2 linked regions of the Saccharibacillus brassicae genome follow. The protein of the gene in region 1 binds, or shares a complex with, the protein of each later gene. Links are inferred from orthologs where the notes say so. Each region holds a gene or a part of one and is shown on either strand. Other genes may lie near its edges.

Region 1 (11,160 bases):
TCACGCCGCTTTGGCGCACCAGTTCTTTGACCCGCGGCGTAATATCGACGATCTCGTCCCGGCGGGACGTGGACAGTTCAAATGTATGCAGCATAAGCATAACCTCCTTGGATAAGCGGATTTGCGCCGACGCGCTTCGTCTACCCTTTATATACCCGGCAATCGTTTGCCTGTTTGCCCTGGCGTTTATTTCCTTTTGGTAAAAAGGTGATTGACGCTGGTCGTTAACCCTGTTACATTATGCAGTAAGTTAAACCGAGTAGACTAATGGGAATAATGCGATGAAGCTTTTCCGGCGTACGAGATCCTCAAGGCGCCGGCCGCTTCAAAATGGAGGAATATCCGGTGCAAACGTCATGGCTGCGTCACAAAGGCTGGACCTACGGTTTTCGCACGACGGTCCTGCTGTATTTCGTCGTATTGATCGTGCTTCCGATCGCGGGCGTCTACGTCTATGCGTTCACCGACGGCTGGGCGCCGTTCTGGGAAAGCATCGCCGATCCAATCGCCTGGAAAGCGGTGCTGCTCACGCTGGGACTCGCGCTGATCGCGACGATCATCAACGTGCTGTTGGGCACGATGATCGCCTGGGTGCTCGTCCGCTACCGGTTCCACGGACGGGCGATCCTGAACAGTCTCGTGGACCTGCCGTTCGCGCTGCCGACCGCGGTCGGCGGACTGATGATCCTGCTGCTGCTCGGTCCGAACAGTTGGGTCGGCGGCATCGCGGAGAAGCTTGGCTTTACGATCGTATTTCACCAGCCGGCAATCGTAATCGCGATGGTGTTCGTGACGTTTCCGTTCGTGATCCGCGCGATTCAGCCGCTGCTCGAAGAGATGGACGCTTCGGCCGAAGAAGCTTCGTATACGCTCGGAGCGTCGCGCGCGGCGACCTTTTTCCGGGTCATCCTGCCGCAGATCGCGCCGGGCATCGTGGGAGGCGCCATGCTGGCCTTCTCGCGCGCCTTAGCCGAGTTCGGAGCCGTCGTGCTCGTTGCGGGCAATATTCCGGCCAAGACGCTCACCGCTTCCGTGTTCATCTACGGGGAAGTGGAGAGCGACAACAATCTCGGCGCGGCCGCCGTATCGGTGCTGCTGCTGACGCTGTCGCTGCTCATCCTTTGGTTCATTAACAGGGTGCAGCGTCGGGGAGGGAGAGCGTGACGATGAGAAAATTGTGGATCCTGCTGACTTATCTCGTGTTCGCCGTCCTGTTGGTCGCACCGCTGGCCAAAATGGTGCAAAGCGCGTTCTCGAACGGCTGGACAGGCTTCGTCGAATCGATCAGCCGGCCCGAAGCGCTGCACGCGCTCATGATGACCGGTCTCGTCGTGCTCTGCGTGACGGTGCTCAACGGCCTCTTCGGCATCATGACCGCGCTCTATCTCGTGCGGGGCAAATGGCTCGGCCGGCGGCTGCGCGGCATCATGAACAGCATCGTCGATCTGCCTTATGCGGTATCTCCCGTGATCGGCGGCCTGATGATCGTGCTGCTGGTCGGACCGGATACGTCGATCGGCGCTTTTTTTGCCAACATCGGGGTCAATATCGTCTATGCCTTCCCGGGCATGGTCATTGCGACGCTGTTCGTGACGTTTCCGCTCATGGTGCGCGAAATTATGCCGGTGCTCGAAGAAATCGGCGACGACCAGGAGCAGGCTTCGGCCACGCTCGGCGCCTACGGCTGGACGACGTTCCGCCGCGTGACCTGGCCGTCGATCCGCTGGGGCGTCGCCTACGGCGCGGTGCTGACGGTCGCGCGTTCGATGGGCGAATTCGGCGCGGTGCTCGTCGTCTCGGGCAATATCATCAACCGGACGCAGACGGCGACGACGCTCGTGTACCAGGACGTGGAAAACTTCAATATCGCGGCGGCCGGCGGGGTGGCGCTGATCTTGGCGGCGTTCTCGGCGGGTCTGCTGCTGCTTATGGAATGGACGAAGAAAAGAAGGGAAGTGCATTAGGATGCAGCATGTGGAGGTTCGCGGACTGGACAAGCATTTTGGCAGTTTTCACGCGGTAAAAGACGTCTCGTTCGATATTCAAAAAGGACATTTGATCGGGCTGCTCGGTCCGAGCGGCGGCGGCAAAACGTCTATCCTGCGCATGCTGGCGGGATTGGAAAGCCCCGATGCCGGCGAGATTCTGTTCCACGGCAAACGGGTCAACGCCCTGCCGCCGCAGGAGCGCGGAATCGGCTTCGTGTTCCAGAACTACGCGCTGTTCAAGCATATGACGGTGCAGGAAAATATCGCGTACGGCCTCAAAGTGCAAAAAGCGTCCAAAACGCAAATCCGCGAGCGGGTCGCGGAATTGGTCGAGCTGACCGGACTCAAAGGCTTCGAGCAGCGGTATCCGCAGCAGCTGTCGGGCGGACAGCGCCAGCGGGTCGCTTTTGCACGCGCGCTTGCGCCGGAGCCCCAACTGCTGCTGCTCGACGAGCCGTTCGCGGCGATCGACGCCAAGATCCGGCAGGAGCTGCGTTCGTGGCTGCGCGAGCTGATCGAGCGCGTCGGCATCACGTCGATTTTCGTCACGCACGACCAGGACGAAGCGATCGAAGTCGCGGACGAGATCATGGTCATCAGCCAGGGGCAGGTCGAGCAAAAAGGCACGCCGTGGGACATCTACAAAGAGCCGGCCACGCCGTTCGTCGCTTCGTTTATCGGCGAATCGACGCAGATCGAGCATGCGGTCAGGCTGCACGGATTCGATCTGGCCGCCCAGACGAGCGGCACGCGCGCGCTGATCCGTCCCGAATACGTCGAAGTCGGCCGTCCGAGCGAATTTGCGCTGCTGTCGGCGACGGAAGAAGGCGTCGTGCGCCATTTGCATTTCCGCGGCAGCCAGTGGCTGGTCGAGGTGCAGGTCGGCGAGCAGCGCCTGATCACGTACCGTTCGCTGGAGAAAGAACCGCTGCAAATCGGCGATCCCGTGCGCGTCATGGTGCACCGCGCCTACCTGTACAACGAGCAGCGCAGCTGGATCGCCGAGAACCGGTACAAAGCCGACCCGATGTCGATGATGATCTGACGGGTCCGGAAGACCATAACGGGCGGCGCAAGCGGAGATCGGGGCCGAAGCCGCATCTTAGACAAGGGTGTGAAGCGGATGAAACGCGAACTTGGACGTGGACAGGGCAGGAACATCCTGCGTGAAAAACTTGCGGCCGGAGGTACGGCGGCGGTGAGCGGATTCGGCGCAGCGGCGGTACAGAGCGGCGGCGAGGCGTCGGCGGCGAGCGAAGCCGGCGCAGCGGCGGATCCGCGCGGACGAAGTACGGCAGCGGCGGTACAGAGCAGCGCAGGTACGGCGGAAGCGAACGTTAGCCGCCCGGCCGGCGACAAGCGCCGCCTGGGCGGTTTGTACAAGCGGCTGCCGGCGCTTGCGGCGTCGCTTGCCCTGCTGGGCGGCCTGCTGGCCGGCTGCGGAGCGCAGGGCCCTTCGGCCGAAGCCGGGGACGGCGGGGCGCCGCAGGGCGACGTGACGCTCGTGATCGGCGCCTACAGCGTCGTCAAAGATTCCGTGCAGGACATCATCCCTCTTTTTCAGCAAAAATGGAAAGCGGAAACGGGGCAGACGGTGACGTTCGAGGAATCGTACGAAGCGTCCGGCACACAGGCGCGCGCGATTGTCGGCGGGTTCGAAGCGGACGTCACGCTGCTGTCGCTCGAAGGCGATATCGACAAGCTGACGAAAGCCGGGCTCGTGAACGAGAATTGGAAGGACAAGCCGGCAAAAGGCATGATTACCCGTTCCGTCGCCGTCATCGGCACGCGGGAAGGGAATCCGCTCGGCATTCGCAGCTTCGCCGATCTGGCGAAGCCCGGCGTCAAAGTGCTGTACCCGAATCCGAAGACGTCGGGCGGCGCCCAGTGGGACATCAACGCGATCTACGGCGCGGGCCTCAAAGAGTCGGAGCGCGAGACGGGCCGGAAAGATCCGGCTTTTGCCAAAGCGTTCCTGCAGTCGGTCCACGCGAATATCGAATCGCTCGACAAAAGCGGCCGCGCTTCGATGGCGGCGTTCGAATACGGCGTCGGCGACGCGCTCGTGACCTACGAGAACGAGCTGGTCGCCCGCATCAAGCAGGGCGCGACCTACGAAGTGGTCGTGCCGGACGATACGATCCTGATCGAGAACCCCGCCGCCGTCGTCGACGAGAACGTCGACAAGCACGGTACGCGCGACGCCGCCGAAGCGTTCCTCGACTTCCTCTGGTCGCCTCAGGCGCAGCGCGTGTTCGCCGAGAACGGATTCCGGCCGACGGAATCTTCCGTCTATGCGGAGTTCAAAGCGGATTACCCGGAGCCGCCGGGACTGTTCGATATTGGCTATCTCGGCGGGTGGAGCGAAGTGAGGGAGAAGCTGTATTCGAAGCGGGGGGTGTGGTATGAGGTATTGGCGGGGGTTCGCTGATTTCGATTGTCGCTCCGGGTCGTTTTCCTCCTCTTTGATTGGAATAAGGAATTAGAGGAAGAGGAGGAAAGCCGAAAGTCGCTCCAATTCGAAATCAGCTCACCCGTTTCGGGGAGGGCGGAAGGGCAAGTTCAAGAGCCCGAGTTCAAGGGAGGGCTGGCGTGCCGCGGCGCCAAGGGCAAGTTCAAGAGCCCGAGTTCAAGGGAGGGCTGGCGTGCCGCAGCGCCAAGGGCAAGTTCAAGAGCCCGAGTTCAAGGGAGGGCTGGCGTGCCGCAGCGCCAAGGGCAAGTTCAAGAGCCCGAGTTCAAGGGAGGGCTGGCGTGCCGCAGCGCCAAGGGCAAGTTCAAGAGCCCGAGTTCAAGGGAGGGCTGGCGTGCCGCAGCGCCAAGGGCAAGTTCAAGAGCCCGAGTTCAAGGGAGGGCTGGCGTGCCGCAGCGCCAAGGGCAAGTTCAAGAGCCCGAGTTCAAGGGAGGGCTGGCGTGCCGCGGCGCCAAGGGCAAGTTCAAGGGCGGCGTGGATTGTAACGAATCCTTGTATCGCTAATTATGCGTTTATGGCCTTTTTCGGATTGTAACGAATCCTTATAGCGTTATTCGGCTCATTTGGAGGCAAAAGTGACGATGGAGCGCGATTAGCGATATGACGATTCGTTGGATTTTGGAAAAGGCTGAAAAGGCCGGAATAGCGTGCTCAGGATTCGTTAGGCAAGCAGAAGCAGGAGCGACGCAGGGGGTGACGCAGGTCCGACGCGGGTCCGGTTGGCGGCTCCCTTACGTGCGGGCATACCGTTTACGTTGGGAATCGTGGGCAGCGTCTGTCTTGGGCGGCGTTTCTTTTCAGCAAAAGGCGATACCACGAACAGACCCCAAATTCGTATGCATGCCAAAAAGCGCCAGGCTCGGGAAAGATCCCGGGTCTGGCGCTTTTGCGTACGTGCGGCTGCTCTTGGCAAGCCGGCATGCGACGAGTGAGGGAAACAAGCAGGCGGCAGGCCGGGCATGGATGCCCGTCGGCGCGTAACCGTTCGCTTTTTATTTCCTGCCCCGGCGCATGCCGCTGAGTTCGAACATCAGGTAGATGACGCCGCCGATCACGACGCCCGCGATGACGGCGGCGACGAGGGAAGAGGTGAGGACGGATACCGGGCTTGCGCCGGAGTTGTAATTTTGCACAAGGCCGAGGACCAGAACAAGCACGAACGGTATCCAGACGGCTTTGGACGTGACGAATTTTTTCATGGAGTCTCCTTATATAGCGAAAATGGATACTTCCCATTATACCGGAATGAAACTTGGGCGTCTGCTGCGGATTGTTTTTGAAGCCGGAAAATCGGGGTATAATCCAAGGGAGAAGCGGCGCGAAGCCGGGACAGACAAGGAAGGTGAGCGCAATGGCGGAAGATCGGTTGGTATTTTGGGGGACAGGCGACGCGATGGGCGTGCCGCGCGTGTACTGCGACTGCGGCGTCTGCGAAGAAGCGAGAACGACAGGCGTCAATCGCCGGCTGCGGTCGATGGTCGCGGTGGAGGAAAGCGGCGGCAGCCGGTTCTTGATCGACTGCGGGCCGGATTGGCGGGTGCAGATGGAAGCGCGGGGTATCCGTACGGTGGAGACCGTTCTGGTCACGCATCCGCATTTCGATCATATCGGCGGACTGTGGGAATGGGCCGACCAATGCCGATGGACGGAAACGCGGGGAATTTTGTATGCGCCGGGCGAAGTGCTGGAGGCCATTCGGGACCGTTACCCGTGGCTGGACCGGAATTTGGACCTGCGGGAGATCGGGGACGGATTGACGCTCGGAGGGTGGAACATTTTCGGTTGGCGGGTCAATCACGGCAAGAACGGGTATTCGTATGCATACCGTCTTGAAAAAGACAGCTTCGCCTGGGTCTACTGCCCCGACTCGATCGGACTGTCCCGCGAGGAGATCGAACCGATGCGCAGCGCCGATCTGCTGGTACTGGGAACGAGTTTCGTGCAGGAAGACGCCGACTATTCGACCCGTTCCGTGTACGATATGCGCGAAGCGGCCGAGCTGATCCGCGAAGTTCGCCCGGCTCGGACGCTGTATACGCATATGTCGCACGACGTCGATTTGAACCGGCTGCCGGAGCTGCCTCCGAACGTCTCGGCGGCCAGCACGGGAACGATCGCGGAACTGAAGCGGTAGCGGCCGGCGGAAGACGGGAAGCCGGTCGGCGCCAGGCCGGGCAGCGAATAGCCAAGCGAAAAATTCAAATTATGGAGGGATTTTATCATGTTGGAACCGAATGAAGAAAAAGGACAAAGAAACCACGAATCGCCCGATCCGACCGCAGACGAGACGACCAACCTGCGAGACGACGGATCGATGGAAGAACGCACGATCGAAGCCGAGACGCCGGGCGAAAAACGTCCGGACGCCCATGTCGGCAACGTGCCGGGAGAAGTCGATCCCCGCATGGCGCAGGCGGCCGCGGATATTCAGGAAGATCATGCCGGAACGCAGTCGCCGAGCGCGATCGACGAACCGGGCCTGGACAAGTTGAATAGCGAGGAAAAAGCGGAGCATACGGAAGAGTAGGCCATACGTCTGCCGCGTGTGCAAAGAACGGCTTCGTTGTCGTTCATGAGCCGGTTTTCGCAAAAAAAGACGAACAAACAGCCCGGAAGCGGAAGCTCCCGGGCTTTTTTATATACGCCTATAGGTTCTGATCCATCCTGCAAGGGGAAGCCGCCCGTTATCTGCCGAACACGAACTTGTCGATCACGACTTTGACGCCGTCTTCGTTGTTGCCGAGCGAGATAAAATCGGCGATCGCTTTGAGCGGTTCGATCGCGTTGCCCATCGCGACGCCGAGGCCGGCGGCTTCGAGCATCTCGTGGTCGTTCCAGGAATCGCCGATCGCGATCGTTTCTTCCAGCGAGCAGCCGAAGTAGTCGGCGAGGAAAGCGAGCGCGTGGCCTTTGGTGCCTTCATGGTGCATAATTTCCAGGAAATGCGGCTTGGACTTGGTAATATGCACCTGGTCGCCGAGCAGTTCGTGCAGCTTGGGAGCCAGCTCGTCGAGGAAGTCGGGATCGTCGATGATGAGCATTTTCGGCGTCGGCTGCGAGAACAGTTTTTCAAAATCCGGCTCCAGGTAGAAGCGCGTATTGTTCAGCTGCGAATAAGCGATCAGCTTCTCGTTTTCTTCGCGCGCGTACAGTTTGTCGTCGATGTACGTTTGCAGGTGCAGATTGTGATCCAGGCAGTATTTGCCGAGCTTGAGCGCCGCTTCGACCGGCACATGGCGTTCCAGCAGCACTTTGCCGTCGATCAGGTTTTTGACCAGCGCGCCCTGATACGTAATGATCGGCACGTTGAGCCCCGTCTGGGCGGCGAGCTGCTTGGCGGACGCGTAAGCGCGGCCTGTCGCGAGCGTGACGACCACGCCGGCGGCTACCGCTTCTTCCAGCGAAGCCTGCGTGGCAGGGGTTACCTGTTTGTCGTCGTTGATCAGGGTGTCGTCGATATCGATCGCAATCAATTTGTAAGTCATGGTTTCTCTCCCGTCTCTTTCTGTTTATCTGTTTTGTCTATGCTTCAGTCCGGATTCCGTGCCCGTTCAGTCCTGCAAAAAGACGAGCCCAACGAAGTCGTCCATCTCGATGCTGCCGAAGTAATGCTTCAGGTCCACGCCTTCGAGCGCTGCGCGAACGTCCGATTCTTCGTACCGTTTGCCGCGCAGCAGGGCTGCCACTTCGGACGCGTCGCCCACGCCGAAAAAGTCGCCGAAGATCGTAATGTCTTCGATATGGCCGTTGTTGACGTCCATGCGCAGGTCGATGATGCCGACCGGGAATTTCTTCGCGTGCTTGACGTTGTAGGCCGGCGACTGGCCGTAGTTCCAATCCCAGTTCCGGTAGCGTTCCTCGGAAATCTCATGGATCTTTTTCCAGTCTTCTTCGGTCAGTTTGTACTCCGGTACTTCATTCGGCTCCACGTTGAAAATATGGCGCAAAATGCTGTCGCGGAACTGCTGCATCGTCAGCTTCTCGTTCATGAACTCCGAGATGTTGGCGACGCGGCTGCGGACCGATTTGGTGCTTTTCGATTTGAACTTTTCGGGATTCGCTTTCAGCGCCGAATGCACGTTGTCCAGTTCGGAGTCGAACATGAGCGTGCCGTGGCTGAACATGCGTCCGCGCGTCGAAAATTGGGCGTTGCCGGAAATTTTCTGTTCGCCGACCTGAAGATCGTTGCGGCCGGACAGTTGGGCTTCGACGCCCATATCGTGCAGCGCTTCGACCATCGGTTCGGTAAATTTGCGGAAATTGTGGAACGATTGGCCGTCGTCCTGGGTCAGGAAGCTGAAATTCAGGTTGCCGAGGTCATGGTAGACCGCGCCGCCGCCGGACAAACGGCGCACGACGTGCAGATCGTTCGCTTTGACGTACTCGGCGTTGATCTCTTCAACCGTATTTTGGTGCTTGCCGATAATGATCGACGGTTCGTTGATGTAGAACAGCAGATAGCTGTCGCCGTCCATCGGCAGATGACGCAGCACGAATTCTTCGATCGCCAGGTTGATTCGCGGATCGTGAATGCCCTGATTGTCGATAAAAAGCATGGTATGGCCTCCCGTTTCGAGTCGATTTCGCCTCTCATTTTAACCTCTCTTATTGTAAACCAAACAAATCGTCCAAGACCAGTCTTTGCGACCGATTGAAGGCGGGGAAAAAAGACTTTTTTCGTTTGATGCGGCAGATGGCGGGTAATACATACGTATCCCGACCCAACGCCAAACAGCGGCGGACGCGCAAGCGGCCGGCGGATGAAGGAGGTTGAACAGGATGGATGACAAAGCCAAAAGCCTGCTGGATCACAAAAAAGATCATGATCACAGCGGCGAATTGAAGCATTTTGTCGAGAATCAGGTCGAAACGGCGGAGTCCGCGGTACCGAGCCGGGTAGAGGCGACCAAAGACCAGCGCACGGATCAACAGAACAGACTCAAAGACCAGCAAAATATGCGCAGGTAAGCAGCGACCGCAAACGCGAGCGACAACGAACAGAACCCAACTACTGAAATGCAGCCAGGAGGTTGACCGACATGGACGACAAAGCCAAAGAACTTCTCGAACAGAAAAAAGCGAACGATCAGGGCGGCGAGTTGAAAAAGTTTGTGGAGAACCAAGTGGAAGGCAGCGGCAGAAACGTTCCTTCGGACATCGAAGCGACCAAAGGCCAGGTCCTCGACCAGCAGAATCGTCTCAAAGACCAGGAGAACCGCACGGCCAGCCATACCGGCGACCGCGGCGCGGATCCCAAAGTCTGAACCCCATAAGCGGGCAGTCCGAAAAAGGCCCGACAATTCGACTCATCCAACAGCCCAAACGGCTCCGGCCTCGCTCCTCAGGGAGAGAAGCCGGGGCTTTATTTGTCGTTTTTATTCGTCGCTGCGGTTGTCATAAAGCCTGCCTATCCCCTATAATCGAAAGGCGATAACTGCAACAGTACAGCTGCCGAGGTCCTGCGAGGGCTGTCTGACGGAACGTTTCCGGTCAGGCGAAGCCCGCAGGTTAAAAGGGAAGCCGGTGCAAGTCCGGCACGGTCCCGCCACTGTAACACGGGAGGAATCCACGACGCCATTGCGATCATACGCGAGAAGGCGGATTCCGCATGGCCCCCCGTGAGTCAGGAGACCTGCCCGGCAGACCCGATTGCGGGTCCCGTCTTCGAGGAAAGACGCTCCTTGCACGTACGCCCAAGACTCCGATCCCCCGCCCGCCGTTTTTTGAGGCCCGCGCTCCGGGGTCTTTTGGCGTGCGTCCCTGAAGCCCTTTCCGCCAACCGGCCGGATCGGGCTTTTTGTTTGGGTACATGCAGACACACGCCGAACAGACATTCAAGGGGGAACCACCATGACACACGAGAACAACGACAAACAGACCGGCGCAGTCTTAATCCGCGGCCGAAAATTTCTGCTGACCGGCGTCTCCGCGCTGCTGCTGGCTGTGGGCCTTGCCGCGTGCGGCAGCCGGACGGCGGAAGCGCCGCAGCCTGCGCCGAACGAGAGTCAGGCCGCCGGACAGGCCGCGGCGCCGGCCGATTCGTCGCAGGCGGCAGACGCTGCGCGGCAGACCTCTTATCCGCTCACGCTTACAGACGCGACCGGTACGGAAGTGACGTTCGAGTCCGCGCCGAAGCGGATCGTCTCGCTGGCGCCGTCCGAGACGGAATCGCTGTTCGCGCTCGGCCTGGACGAGCAGATCGTCGGCGTCTCGGACAACGACGATTACCCGGAAGCGGCGCAAAGCAAGCCCAAAATGGGCGGCTTCGAACTGAACACCGAAGCGATCGTGGCTGCGCAGCCGGACATCGTGTTCACGGCGGATCTCACCGACGACGCGACGGTCGAATCGCTGCGCGGGCTCGGACTGACCGTGTTCAAGTTCAATCCGGATACGCTGGAAGACGTCATGACCGATATCGCGACGTACGGCGAGATCGTCGATCGCCAAAGCGCAGCCAAAGCGGTAACCGACAAGATGCGCGCCGGGATCGAACAGGTGCGCACGGCGGCCGCTTCCATTGCGGAAGACGAGCGCAAAACGGTGTATCTGGAATTTTCGCCGGGCTGGACGGTCGGCACCGGCGAATTCATGCACGAGCTGATCGAGACGTCCGGTGCGGTCAACGCCGCCGCGGATACGCAGGGCTGGAGCGAAGTGGATGCCGAAGCGATCATCGCGGCGAATCCCGACGTCGTGCTC
Region 2 (11,033 bases), 3.3 Mb from region 1 along the record:
GCTGTTCACGGCCTCCGGCGCGATCGCTTCGGTCGAAGCGGGCTTCGTCAACGCGCATTCGCCGTTCACGATCGAAGTGCACGGCACGGAAGGGACGCTTCTGTACGGCACGCCAGACAGCAAGCTGCTGCTTCGTTCCAAACGCGACGAGAGTCTTGCCGACTGGACCGAGCAGATTCTGCCGCCGAATCGGGAGAGCGCTTTCGAGCAGTGGGTGCGGCATATTCAGACCGGTACGACCGCTGCGGAAAACATGGCCGCGGCCGTCGAACTCTCTTCGCTGATGGAAGCTTCCAACCGTTCCGCGCGCGAAAAACGCGTCGTGTCGCCGAGGGAGCTGGATCTGTAGATGACAGTACGTTTCGCGCGCGCCGGGTTCCCTTACGAAGCCATGTTCGACAAAGGGGACATTCTGGAGCGGCTTGATATTGCGGTCCATTGGGGCCATTACGAAATCCGCGTGCTGCGCTTCCATCTGACGTCGTTCGAGCCGGGGCGCATCATCAATTTCCATAATCATTCGACGTACGAGTTCCATTTCATTCCGCGCGGAGCGGGCCGGGTCATTCTCGGCGACCAGCCGCACTCGCTGTCGGAAGGGCTGCTGTATCTGACCGGGCCGGGCGTCATGCATTATCAGGAAGCCGACGGCGCCCAGGCGATGGACGAGCTGTGCCTGCACGTCGATATCGTGCGCCGGCCCAATCCTTCCGTCGATCCGTGGGAAGCGGCGGAAGCCGAAGAATGCATGCAGAAGCTCAATGCGCTGCCGCTGCGTCCCGCCGCCGACAGCCACGGCGCCATGCCGTGCTTCCTGCAGGCGTACGAAGCGTGCGAGAGCAAACGGATCGGCTATTATACCGATATCCGCATGCAGGTGATCGGCATTCTGCTCAAAACGATTCAGGCGTACGATTCCGGCGATACCGGCACGGAAGCGCCCAGCCGCGACATGGCGGCTTACCGTTACGATTACGCTGTCCGCTACATGGAAGCGAATTACACGTCCGGCCTGCGGTTGGAAGACGTCGCGGAGAAGCTGGATCTCAGCCCGCGGCAGCTGCAGCGCATTTTCCGCGGCGTCGATCGCGAGCGGCCGTTCAGCCGCGTGCTGGAAGACATCCGTCTTCAGGCCGTCTGCGACCGGCTGCGGACCGGCAGCTTGTCGATCGAGCGGATCGCGGAACTCGAAGGCTTCTCGACCGCCGCTTACCTGCATACCGTTTTTCGCAAACGAATGGGGTCGTCCCCGTCCGTCTACCGCAAAGCCAAGCAATCCGAGCTGCACCGGCATCCCGCCGACACGCCGCCCGGACAGATCGACCACTCCCCAAACGAGGTGAATATCTATGAGCCAAACGTATAAAATCGGCATCGTCGGCTGCGGCGGAATCGCCAACGGCAAACATCTGCCGAGCCTGAGCAAATTGAACAACGTCGAACTGGTCGCTTTCTGCGATCTGGTGCCGGAACGCGCAGCCGAAGCGGCATCCCGATACGGAGCCGAAGGCGCCGCCGTCTATACCGATTACGCCGAACTGCTGCGCGACGCTTCGATCGATATCGTGCACGTCCTGACGCCGAACGAATCGCATGCGACGATCTCGATCGCCGCGCTCGAAGCGGACAAGCACGTCATGTGCGAAAAACCGATGGCCAAAACGGCCGCCGAAGCGCGCCGCATGGTACAGGCGGCGGAGCGCAGCGGCAAAAAGCTGACGATCGGCTACAATAACCGGTTCCGCCCGGACAGCCAGCATCTGAAAAAAGCGTGCGAAGCCGGCACGCTCGGCCATATCTACTACGCCAAAGCCCACGCGATCCGCCGCCGCGCGGTTCCGACCTGGGGCGTATTCCTCGACGAAGAGAAGCAGGGCGGCGGCCCGCTGATCGATATCGGCACCCACGCGCTCGACCTGACGCTGTGGATGATGGACAATTACAAGCCCAAAGTCGTGCTCGGCACGAAGTACCACGAGCTGTCCCAACGCGAGAACGCGGCCAACGCCTGGGGACCGTGGAACCCGGCCGAATTCAAGGTCGAAGATTCGGCGTTCGGCATGATCGTCATGGAGAACGGCGCGACGGTCACGCTGGAATCCAGCTGGGCGCTGAACTCGCTCGACGTGGACGAAGCCAAATGCAGCCTGAGCGGCAGCGAAGGCGGCGCGGACATGAAGAATGGCCTGCGCATCAACGGCGAAGAATTCGGCCGACTGTACACGAAGGAAGTCGACCTCTCCGCCGGCGGCGCAGCCTTCTACGAAGGCAGCGCGCAAAGCGATGCCGACGTGGAAATGTTCCGCTGGATCGAAGCGATCCAGCACGACCTGACGCCGACGGTCACGCCGGAACAGGCGTGCGTCGTCTCGGAAATTTTGGAAGCGATCTACGAATCGGCCCGTACGGGCAAAGCGGTGTATTTTGACGAGTCGGAAGGGTAAAGGCCTGCTGAAGCGGCGGGACTGGGGACGCGGCGGCGCGGGTGGCGCGACAGGCACGGGGACGCGGCGGCGCGGGTGGCGCGACAGGCACGGGGACGTGGCGGCGCGGGTAGCGCGACAGGCACGGGGACGTGGCAGCGCGGGGGACGCGACAAGCACGGGGACTCGGCGGCGCGAGTAGCGCGACAGGCACGGTTTATAGGCAAACAAGAAGCAGGCTCTTTGGAAGAGCCTGCTTCTTGTTTTTTCATTATTAGACGATTGTGTAAAAAGAAGATTATCTAAGGGCGGATTTCCCAATTCTAAAGTGGGTGTAGGCAAATTTTGTACTTGCACGTGTTCTTTTCCAAACAGACACGAGAAATAGATGCGTGGGAGCAGCTAATTTCTTCCGTCCGCTAGTACTGTGAGAAATAACTGCGTGAGGGCAGTTATTTTCTTCGGGCCGCCTACGCCGCGAGAAATAACTGCGAGAGAGCAGTTATTTCATCGCTCGGGCAGCGAAAAGCTCTTTTTTCCGCAAAATAAGTGGATCTGTGCAGTTATTTTCGATCCGGGCGGCTTTTGAGCGAAAATAAGTGGATTTACGCAGTTATTGCTGCTGCGGATCAAGATTGAGGAGATCAGACAAAGACTTCACGCTCGATCAGGCCGTCTTCGCACGGAACGTGATCGGGCTGCCGAAGTTTGCGTAACGTCGCAGCCCTGTGCGATCTTCTTCGTTACGGAATACGCCAAAAAAACCCGACTCTCCATATGGAGAGTCGGGTTGTTCGATATTTGGAACGCCGCCTGTCGGGCAGCTCTCCGGCCGCCGCTTAGATGCCTGCGCCGCGGTCTTGGCCGTCTTTTGGCGCTTCGGTGCCGTCATTCGCGCCTTCGCCGGCCTGTTCGTCGGCTGCAGGGCGTTCCCCTTCACCGGCAGTGTGTTCGGACTCCGGCTGCTGCGAAGCCCGGCGCTGCGCGCCTTCGCCGTCGGCGTGATCGGAGCCGGCCGCGCTCGGCTGTGCCGGTTCGCTGTAGCCTTCGTCGGCCTGAACAGACGACAGTTCGGCTTCGGAGACCCGAGCGAACTGGGCTTCCGCTTCGGCCGCTGCATCCGTGACGTGCGGATCTGCCGAGGCCGCTTCCGCGCCTTCGACATTCGGCCCGGTCGAGCCGTGCTCGTCAGCCCGAGCCGGATCTTCAGTCAGATCCGCCGATTCGGCTTGTTCGGTCCGATCCGCGCCTTCGATCCGACCTGCCTGTTCGGCCTCGTCCGTCCAATCGGCCTCTTCGACCCAATCCGACTGTTCACCATCCTCAGCCTGATCCACCTCTTCGACCCAATCCGCCTGTTCGGCCGCTTCGGTTCGATCAGCGCCTTCAACCCAGTCCGCCTGTTCGCCCTCCTTGGCCCGGCCGAAATCTCCGCTCTCCCCGGCTGCATCGCCGGTTCCCGCTTCGCCATCTCCGCCCGTGTCTTCAACCCGGTCTCCAGTCGCCTCGCCGACTCCATCTCCGCCCGCGTCTTCAACCCGGTCTCCAGTCGCCTCGCCGACTTCATCTCCGCCCGCGTCTTCAACCCGGTCTCCAGTCGCCTCGCCGACTTCATCTCCGCCCGCGTCTTCAACCCGGTCTCCGGTCGCGTCGCCGTATCCAGTCGCCTCGCCGACTTCATCTCCGTCTCCGCCCACTTCGCTATCCGATTCGCGATCCGCCGCCGCTTCCGCAGCTTCGGCCGCTCGGGCCGCCTGCTCCGCGCGCTCGTCGGCTTCGAGCTGCCAGCGCTCGAACTTCTCCTGCTCCGCCGGAATATCGGCTTCGTTCAGCGCTTCGGCGGAGACGCGGAATTCGCCGCTGCGAATCCGGATGCGGACCCAGCCTCCGGTAATGACGCCGAGGTCGATGTAGCGGTCGGCGGCGATGTCTTTTTTCTCCCATTCTTCATGCCGGACGATAAAGCCGAGGCTCGCAGCATCGGGTGCCACTTCCAGCAGCACCGACGCCACGCCGCCCTGCTCGCCGAGGAAATCGACGCGCCGGCTGCCGAAGGAAGCGCCCCACATCCACAGATTCCAGCCCGCGTAATCGAGATCTTCGCGCTCGTATTCCAGAATGAGCTTGCGCGGCGTATATTCGCGCACTTTCAGCGCCAGCTGCGCCTGCACGCCGTCGCCGGACACCGAGATAACCGCGCGGCCCGGGCGCATGCCCGTTACGCGGCCGGCCTGATTGACGGTCGCGATGCCGACATCGCTCGAACGCCATTCCAGGCGCGAAGCGGACATCGGGTTGCCGAACGGATCTTTCGGTTCGGCCCGCAGCTTGAGGCTGCGCCCGACGTACAGGCGGCGCACTTCGTCTTCCATGGCGATGCCGAGCTGGTGCAGCGTGCGGCGCTCGATCAGAATCGCCGTGCTGCTCTGCATATCGCCGCAGACCGCGGTGATCAGCGCCCGGCCCTGCCCGATCGTCCAGGCCGAACCGTCGCGCCGGATGATGATCTTCTCGGGATCGGAAGACAGGTACGAGACCGGCACTTCGGGCATGCGGCGCCCGCGCTGATCCCGCACGGTCGCGTGCAGGAACACTTTCTCGCCGGGCTGGACAACGCCCGGCATGTTTTCCCATTCGAGCTGCGCCGGCTCCGGCACGTAATCGTCTTCTTCGTCGTACAGCACCAGGCTCGACAGCGGCGGCACGCTTATGTAATCGCCCGTCTCGCCCAGCACCTGCGTGCCGGCCCGGCGTCCGTCGACGACGATCTTCCACGGCCGTCCGCGCGCCGGCAGTTCGATGCCCTGCTCCGATTCCGTCGCGTTGTGCACAACGGCGATCGTCCGCCACAAGTCGCCGCCGGCATGGTCGTTCAGCGTAAAGCCGACCACTCCGCCGTGCATGCGGAACACGTCCATATGTTTTTCGATATCGCCGCGCGTCTTGAGGCGGAACGCCCGGTGCGAGCGTCTCAGCTCGATCAGTCCCCGGATATAATCCGTGACCGGATAGAACCGGTCTTTGTTGTTCCAGCGGATCGCGTTGACCGCGTCCGGGCTGCGATAGCTGTTATGGTCGCCGAATTTGCTGCGCAGCAGCTCGTCGCCCGCGCTGATAAACGGAATGCCCTGCGAAGTGAGCACGAGCCCGTAGGCGAGCAGCTGTCTTTTGACCAGATCATGTTCCAGCGGATCTTCGCCGAGCATACGGTGCGGATCGCAGGCCGCGACCGCTTCGGCCGCCGTCTGGCCCGACGCCGGCTTGCCGTTGTCGAATTCGATCAGCCCCGCCGCTTCCCACTGTCCGCGCGACTTGACCAGCTTGTCCCACAGAATCAGGTTGTCATGCGCAGTGACGTAATTGACGCTCTCCGCCGGTTCCGCCGCGAAATCGTGGACCGATCCGCGCAGTCCCTGCGCAACCTCGCCTTCCTTGCCGGGCGCGCCGCTGATAAAGCCGGTTCCCCAGCCGTCGCCGTCGCCTTTGAGCGCGTTGCGGAAGTTGTCGTTGAACACGGCGAAGCCTCCGCCCTGCTGGGACCCTTTGAGCGTCAGCTCGCGCAGCGGCGAATCCAGCGCGGTCCACGGCTCGCCGTAGATCAGAATCGTCGGATCGACTTTCTCGTGCAGCACCGACGCGACCGTGCGCATCGTCGTCGTGTCGATCAGGCCCATCAGGTCGAACCGGAACCCGTCGATATGGTATTCTTCCGCCCAGTACAGCAGCGAATCGAGAATGTATTTGCGCACCATCGGGCGTTCGGTCGCCAGTTCGTTGCCGACGCCGGAACCGTTGCTGAGCTGCCCGTATTTGTTGAACCGGTAATAATAGCCCGGCACCACCGGATCGAACGGCCCGTCTTCGACCGAAAACGTATGGTTGAACACGACGTCCACGACGACGCGGATGCCCCGGGCATGCAGCGCCTGTACCATCTTTTTCAACTCGCGGATCCGGGCTTCCGGATTGTGCGGGTCGGACGAATACGAACCTTCCGGCACGTTGTAGTTTTGCGGATCGTACCCCCAGTTGTACGCATCGGGCGTCACGTCGCATTCGTTGAGCGTGCAGTAATCGTACACGGGCAGCAGATGGACGTGCGTCACGCCCAGTTCTTCCAGATGGTCGATCCCGATCTTGCGGCCTTCACGGGTCCGGATGCCGCTCTCGGCAAACGCCAGATACTGGCCGGAATGGTTCATCTTCGCGTCTTCCGAAGAAGAAAAGTCCCGCACATGCAGCTCGTAGACGACCGAATCGACCGCATGCCGAAGCGGCGGGCGAAGATCGTTCTCCCAATTCTCGGGATCGGTACGCTTCATGTTGACGATCGCGCCGCGCTGGCCGTTGGCCGACGAAGCTTTGGCGTACGGATCGACCACGTACCGGCTGTTCTCGTGTTCGCCGATTTTGTACGTAATGTGATAGAGGTAATAATGTCCTTCGAGATCGCCCGGCACGACGATGCTCCATACCCCGTACTCGTCTTCTTCCATCGTCAGTTCGCGTCCGCCGGAATGGTCGGTCACCCGCCCGTCGGCTCCGTACGTGCCCGCGTCTTCGTAAATCGCGATCCGCACCTGTTCCGCGCCGGGCACCCACACCTTGAACGTGCAGTACTGCGGCGAAAACGTCAGTCCCAAATCCCCGTAGGGATAAGCTTCGAAATCGGGACAGTCCAGCGTATCGTTAAAGTTCAGCATATCGGTCATATCCCTTCCCCCTCGCTCCAAAATCTTGTTTGTCCATGCGATATTGCGGGCATGCGGCGCAGCGGCTGCGCACGCCGCCCGGCTTCCTAGTTATATTGGACGCAAATCGCCTAACGGACGCACTTTTTCTACACTTTTTGCCTAAAAAAAACCTCCTGCGCCTATGAAAAAACGGAGTGTCGTCGACACTCCGTTCTTTTGCCGCGGTCTTCGGACCGCCGTTACGGGTTGAGGCGCAGCCCCAAAATGACGAGATCCCGTTCCACTCCGTCCAATACGGCCACGCGCGGCAGATTGCCCCACGATTCGAACCCGTATTTTTGCAGCAGTCTCAAGCTCGGCACATTATGTCCGAACACGAAGCCGAGCAGCGTATTCACGCCGAGCGCCGGACTTTCCGCGATCGCTTTCTCCAGCAGGCGGCTGCCGGCTCCGGTGCCGCGCAGCGCCTCGTCGACGTAAATGCTCACTTCGGCGGTGGCGTCATAAGCGGGACGGCCGTAGAACGATTGCAGGCTGATCCACGCCGCGACGCGGCCGTCGCGCCGCATGACCCAGAGCGGGCGCCGGGCCGGCTCGTGCTCTTCGAACCAGGCGTGGCGGCTCTCGACCGTGATCGGTTCGAGATCGGCCGTCACCATGCGTCCCGCTATCGTCGAATTGTAAATGTCCACGATGGCCGGCAGGTCTTCGAACGCGGCCAGTTCGATCGCCGGCACCGGGCCGGATGATTGCGGGTCAACTGCCGCTAACTTGGCTGCTGTTGGATCGGATGCCGGTTGACCGGATGCCGCTTCTTTGGATGTCGTCATGTCTTTTCCCCCATCGTCGTATGGGCCGATCGGAATCGGCCGTCAAAATTTGGACTTCCCCCGTTTGGACTTTGCTTGGCTTGGCTTGGCTGCACCCCGTTTGCTCCGAAGAACCGTTGTGCGTAACTGGACACCCGCTGCACCGCTCGACGTCAGAATCAACGTTAGCCTCCATGCCGCGGGCCGATTTTCACAGACCGACTTCGTGCTCGCTCCAGGCCCACAGGCGCGCGGCCGTCTCGTCGTCTTCCGCTTTGCGGTCCAGACGATTGGGGCGGCTCCGGTAAAAGTATTCCCGCGAAATGCCTTCCACTTCCGGGCTGTCCGCCAAATAAACGGCCGTCGAAGCGCCTTCTTCCGGCGTCTGGAACGAAGGCATCCGCCCGAGCGCCCGATACACGCCCTGCCCGAAGCCTGTTCCGCGGTTGACGCCGAGCTGCGTCAGCACGGCTCCCGGATGCAGCGAGTTGACGGCGACGCCGTCCGCATACAGGCGCAGCGCCAGCTCGCGCGCGAACAGGATATTCGCAAGCTTGGACTGGCCGTACGATTTGACCACATTGTATCCGTCCCGCAGATGCGGATCTTCGAAATGGATACGCCCCGCCTTGTACGCGCCGGACGCCACGACGACAATCCGGCCTTCGGCCGGCTTGATCAGGTCCAGCAGCAGATTCGTCGCCAGAAAATGGCCCAGATGATTGACGCCGAGCGCAAGCTCGAAGCCGTCCTTCGTCTCCTGCCGCTTGGGGCTGACGACGCCCGCGTTGTTGATCAGCACGTCGAGCGACGAAATACGCCCGTGCACGTCGTCGGCAAAGCGGCGGATCGAAGCCAGATCGGCCAGATCGCACAGCACAAGTTCCGCCGAGCCGGGTCCTCCGGACTGCCCAATCCGCGCCAGCGCTTCTTCCCCGCGTTCCCGGCTGCGGCATGCCATAAGCACGCGATACCCTTTTTGGACCAGACCGGCGGAAGTCGCCAAGCCCATGCCCGAATTCGCTCCCGTTACGAGCGCCGTTTTGTCCGTCAATCCGTTCGCCTCCTTCGCACTTCTCCAGTTTGTGTCGGAACGGTGTTCGCTTACTGTCCATCATAAACCAGGGCGCCGGTCCGTGACAATTGGATAAACGACAAAAAAGCCCGCGACCGCCGCGCAGGCTTCAAACCTTGGCTACTCTCCCCACAGCAGGTCGACGAACTCGTCGAACGAATCGGCGACAGGCAGCAGTTCTTCGCCGTCCATGAGCCAAATATAGATCCGGCCCAAGTCGGCACGTTCGCCGAGCGCGATCAGAAACGAACTGCCTCCCTGATCGTGCGCGAACGGAAACAGACCTTCCAGCTGCGGGAAAGCTTCCAGCAGATCGAGATACAGCGTCTCCGCCGGCAGAGTGCTGTATCGGATCGGTTCGAACCCGCCGAAAGCCATCCGCTGCCGCTCCATCCGCTCTTCCGGCAGGTAGCCTCCGTTGAACTTCAAATATTGCGTCCTAAAAGAAAGCGGGAACGCAAAGCCGAACCGCCGCTCCAGCGCGTCCAGATCGGCGGCCGAGATCGGCGCTTCGCTTTCTTCCAGCCTTATCGGGGTTGTCATCCCGAATCAGTCGGCCTGCTCGGCTTCGTACTGCTCGGGCGTCAGCAGACCGGCAAGCAGCCCTTCCGCCGCGCCGTCCGGCTCGATTTCGATCATCCAGCCTTCGCCGTACGGTGCGCCGTTGACGAGTTCCGGTTCGGTCTCAAGCGCGCCGTTGACCGCCGCGATCGTGCCGCCGACCGGACAGAACAGGTCGGAGACCGTTTTGACCGATTCGATCGAACCGATACTGCCTTCCGCTTCAACCGCCGCGCCGGCTTCCGGCAGTTCGACGAACACGATATCGCCCAGTTGATGCTGCGCAAAATCGGTAATGCCCAGACGCAGATTGCCGTTTTCCAGCTTTTCCACCCATTCGTGATCTTTGGTATAGTACAAACCCGCTTTGACTTCGCTCATTGTAAGTTCGCTCCATTTCGGTGTATTGCCGAACATTCGGCTGATGTGCTCTTTGCGTTGTTCGGGAATTTTCAATGCTTTTAGCTTACGGCAGCCTATTTGACGTGTCAATGTTCCTCACAATATTTTTTGGACTACGTAAAGTTTTGTTGACAACGGGGTGCCGCATCCCTTAATAATTAGGATAAAGCATTTGATCCGCATTTGGCAAAACACGAACGTTCGACGATTGACGCATAGGCGAGTGAAAGCATAGGGAGAGAGCACCGGAAGCGAGAATGGCTTTGCGGGTGCCGCCGAAGGAGTAAACCGAACATTGGAGCAAGGTCTATGGACCTCGCGTCAAGCGGTGAATCTCTCAGGCAAAAGGACCTGTGCCGGACGCCACTCTGGAGAGCATCCGCGCAGCCGGAATTTTCGAACCCGGACCGCAGGCGGATCACCCAAGGGGAAACCTGCTGCATGTCCCGATCGCACTTGATCGGAATTCGGCGGCGGGGTAACTCTCAGGTATCAAGGACAGAGCCCTTTCGATCAGGCCCTTTTTTCGCTTCGGCGACCTAAAGAGCCGGTCTTTGGGGACCTGTCCTTTTTCGCGCCATCCAACACCAAATCCGATTTCCGAAGGAGACTCTTACACGATGACTTCTCTCAAGCGTACCCCGCTCTACCCGCTGTATGCGGAGACCGGCGAACCCCGCTGCATCGATTTCGGCGGCTGGGACCTGCCCGTTCAGTTCTTCGGCATTCAAAAAGAACACGAAGCCGTGCGAGAACGTGCGGGATTGTTCGACGTCTCGCATATGGGCGAATTCATGCTCAGCGGCGAAGGCGTCGAAGACTTCCTATCGGTCCTTACGACCGGCGATATTCGATCGCTGGCAGACGGGCAAGCGGTCTATACGTTCATGTGTTACGAAAACGGAGGCGTCGTGGACGATCTGCTCGTCTACCGGATCGGCGCAGAACAGTATATGCTCGTCGTCAATGCCGGTAATATCGACAAAGACGCGCAGTGGATCCAGTCGCATCTGCCCGAATCGGTCGAATTCCGCGACGCTTCGGAAGGCACCGCGCTGATCGCGCTGCA

Evidence for each region.
Region 2: the proteins of lplA (region 1) and gcvH are in contact, whole or in part, in a crystal structure (PDB 3A7A), measured with the Escherichia coli proteins. The link is inferred for Saccharibacillus brassicae from one-to-one orthologs.

The regions. Positions count from the first base shown.
Region 1 is NZ_CP041217.1:4,147,491-4,158,650, forward strand. What follows is about bases 7,013-9,925. They hold lplA (lipoate--protein ligase), read right to left. Parts: upstream 9,015-9,925; coding sequence 8,010-9,014; downstream 7,013-8,009. Other genes in these bases: FFV09_RS17240 (Cof-type HAD-IIB family hydrolase), read right to left, coding at 7,143-7,943; FFV09_RS17250 (hypothetical protein), read left to right, coding at 9,238-9,426; FFV09_RS17255 (hypothetical protein), read left to right, coding at 9,498-9,722. Outside these bases: FFV09_RS17200 (secondary thiamine-phosphate synthase enzyme YjbQ), read right to left, coding at 1-94; sulfate ABC transporter permease subunit CysT, read left to right, coding at 331-1,164; FFV09_RS17210 (sulfate ABC transporter permease subunit), read left to right, coding at 1,167-1,964; FFV09_RS17215 (ABC transporter ATP-binding protein), read left to right, coding at 1,966-3,033; FFV09_RS17220 (sulfate ABC transporter substrate-binding protein), read left to right, coding at 3,112-4,419; FFV09_RS17225 (hypothetical protein), read right to left, coding at 5,451-5,657; FFV09_RS17230 (MBL fold metallo-hydrolase), read left to right, coding at 5,810-6,592; FFV09_RS17235 (hypothetical protein), read left to right, coding at 6,680-6,985; FFV09_RS17260 (ABC transporter substrate-binding protein), read left to right, coding at 10,309-11,160. UniProt on the Escherichia coli protein: Catalyzes both the ATP-dependent activation of exogenously supplied lipoate to lipoyl-AMP and the transfer of the activated lipoyl onto the lipoyl domains of lipoate-dependent enzymes.
Region 2 is NZ_CP041217.1:862,614-873,646, forward strand. Bases 8,248-11,033 are described here. They hold gcvH (glycine cleavage system protein GcvH), read right to left. Parts: upstream 9,944-11,033; coding sequence 9,551-9,943; downstream 8,248-9,550. Other genes in these bases: FFV09_RS03475 (SDR family oxidoreductase), read right to left, coding at 8,248-8,980; FFV09_RS03480 (SMI1/KNR4 family protein), read right to left, coding at 9,122-9,544; gcvT (glycine cleavage system aminomethyltransferase GcvT), read left to right, coding at 10,585-11,033. In the rest of the region: FFV09_RS03450 (Gfo/Idh/MocA family protein), read left to right, coding at 1-349; FFV09_RS03455 (helix-turn-helix domain-containing protein), read left to right, coding at 350-1,366; FFV09_RS03460 (Gfo/Idh/MocA family protein), read left to right, coding at 1,350-2,444; pulA (type I pullulanase), read right to left, coding at 3,263-7,135; FFV09_RS03470 (GNAT family N-acetyltransferase), read right to left, coding at 7,357-7,947; more of FFV09_RS03475, read right to left, coding at 8,138-8,247. UniProt on the Escherichia coli protein: The glycine cleavage system catalyzes the degradation of glycine. The H protein shuttles the methylamine group of glycine from the P protein to the T protein.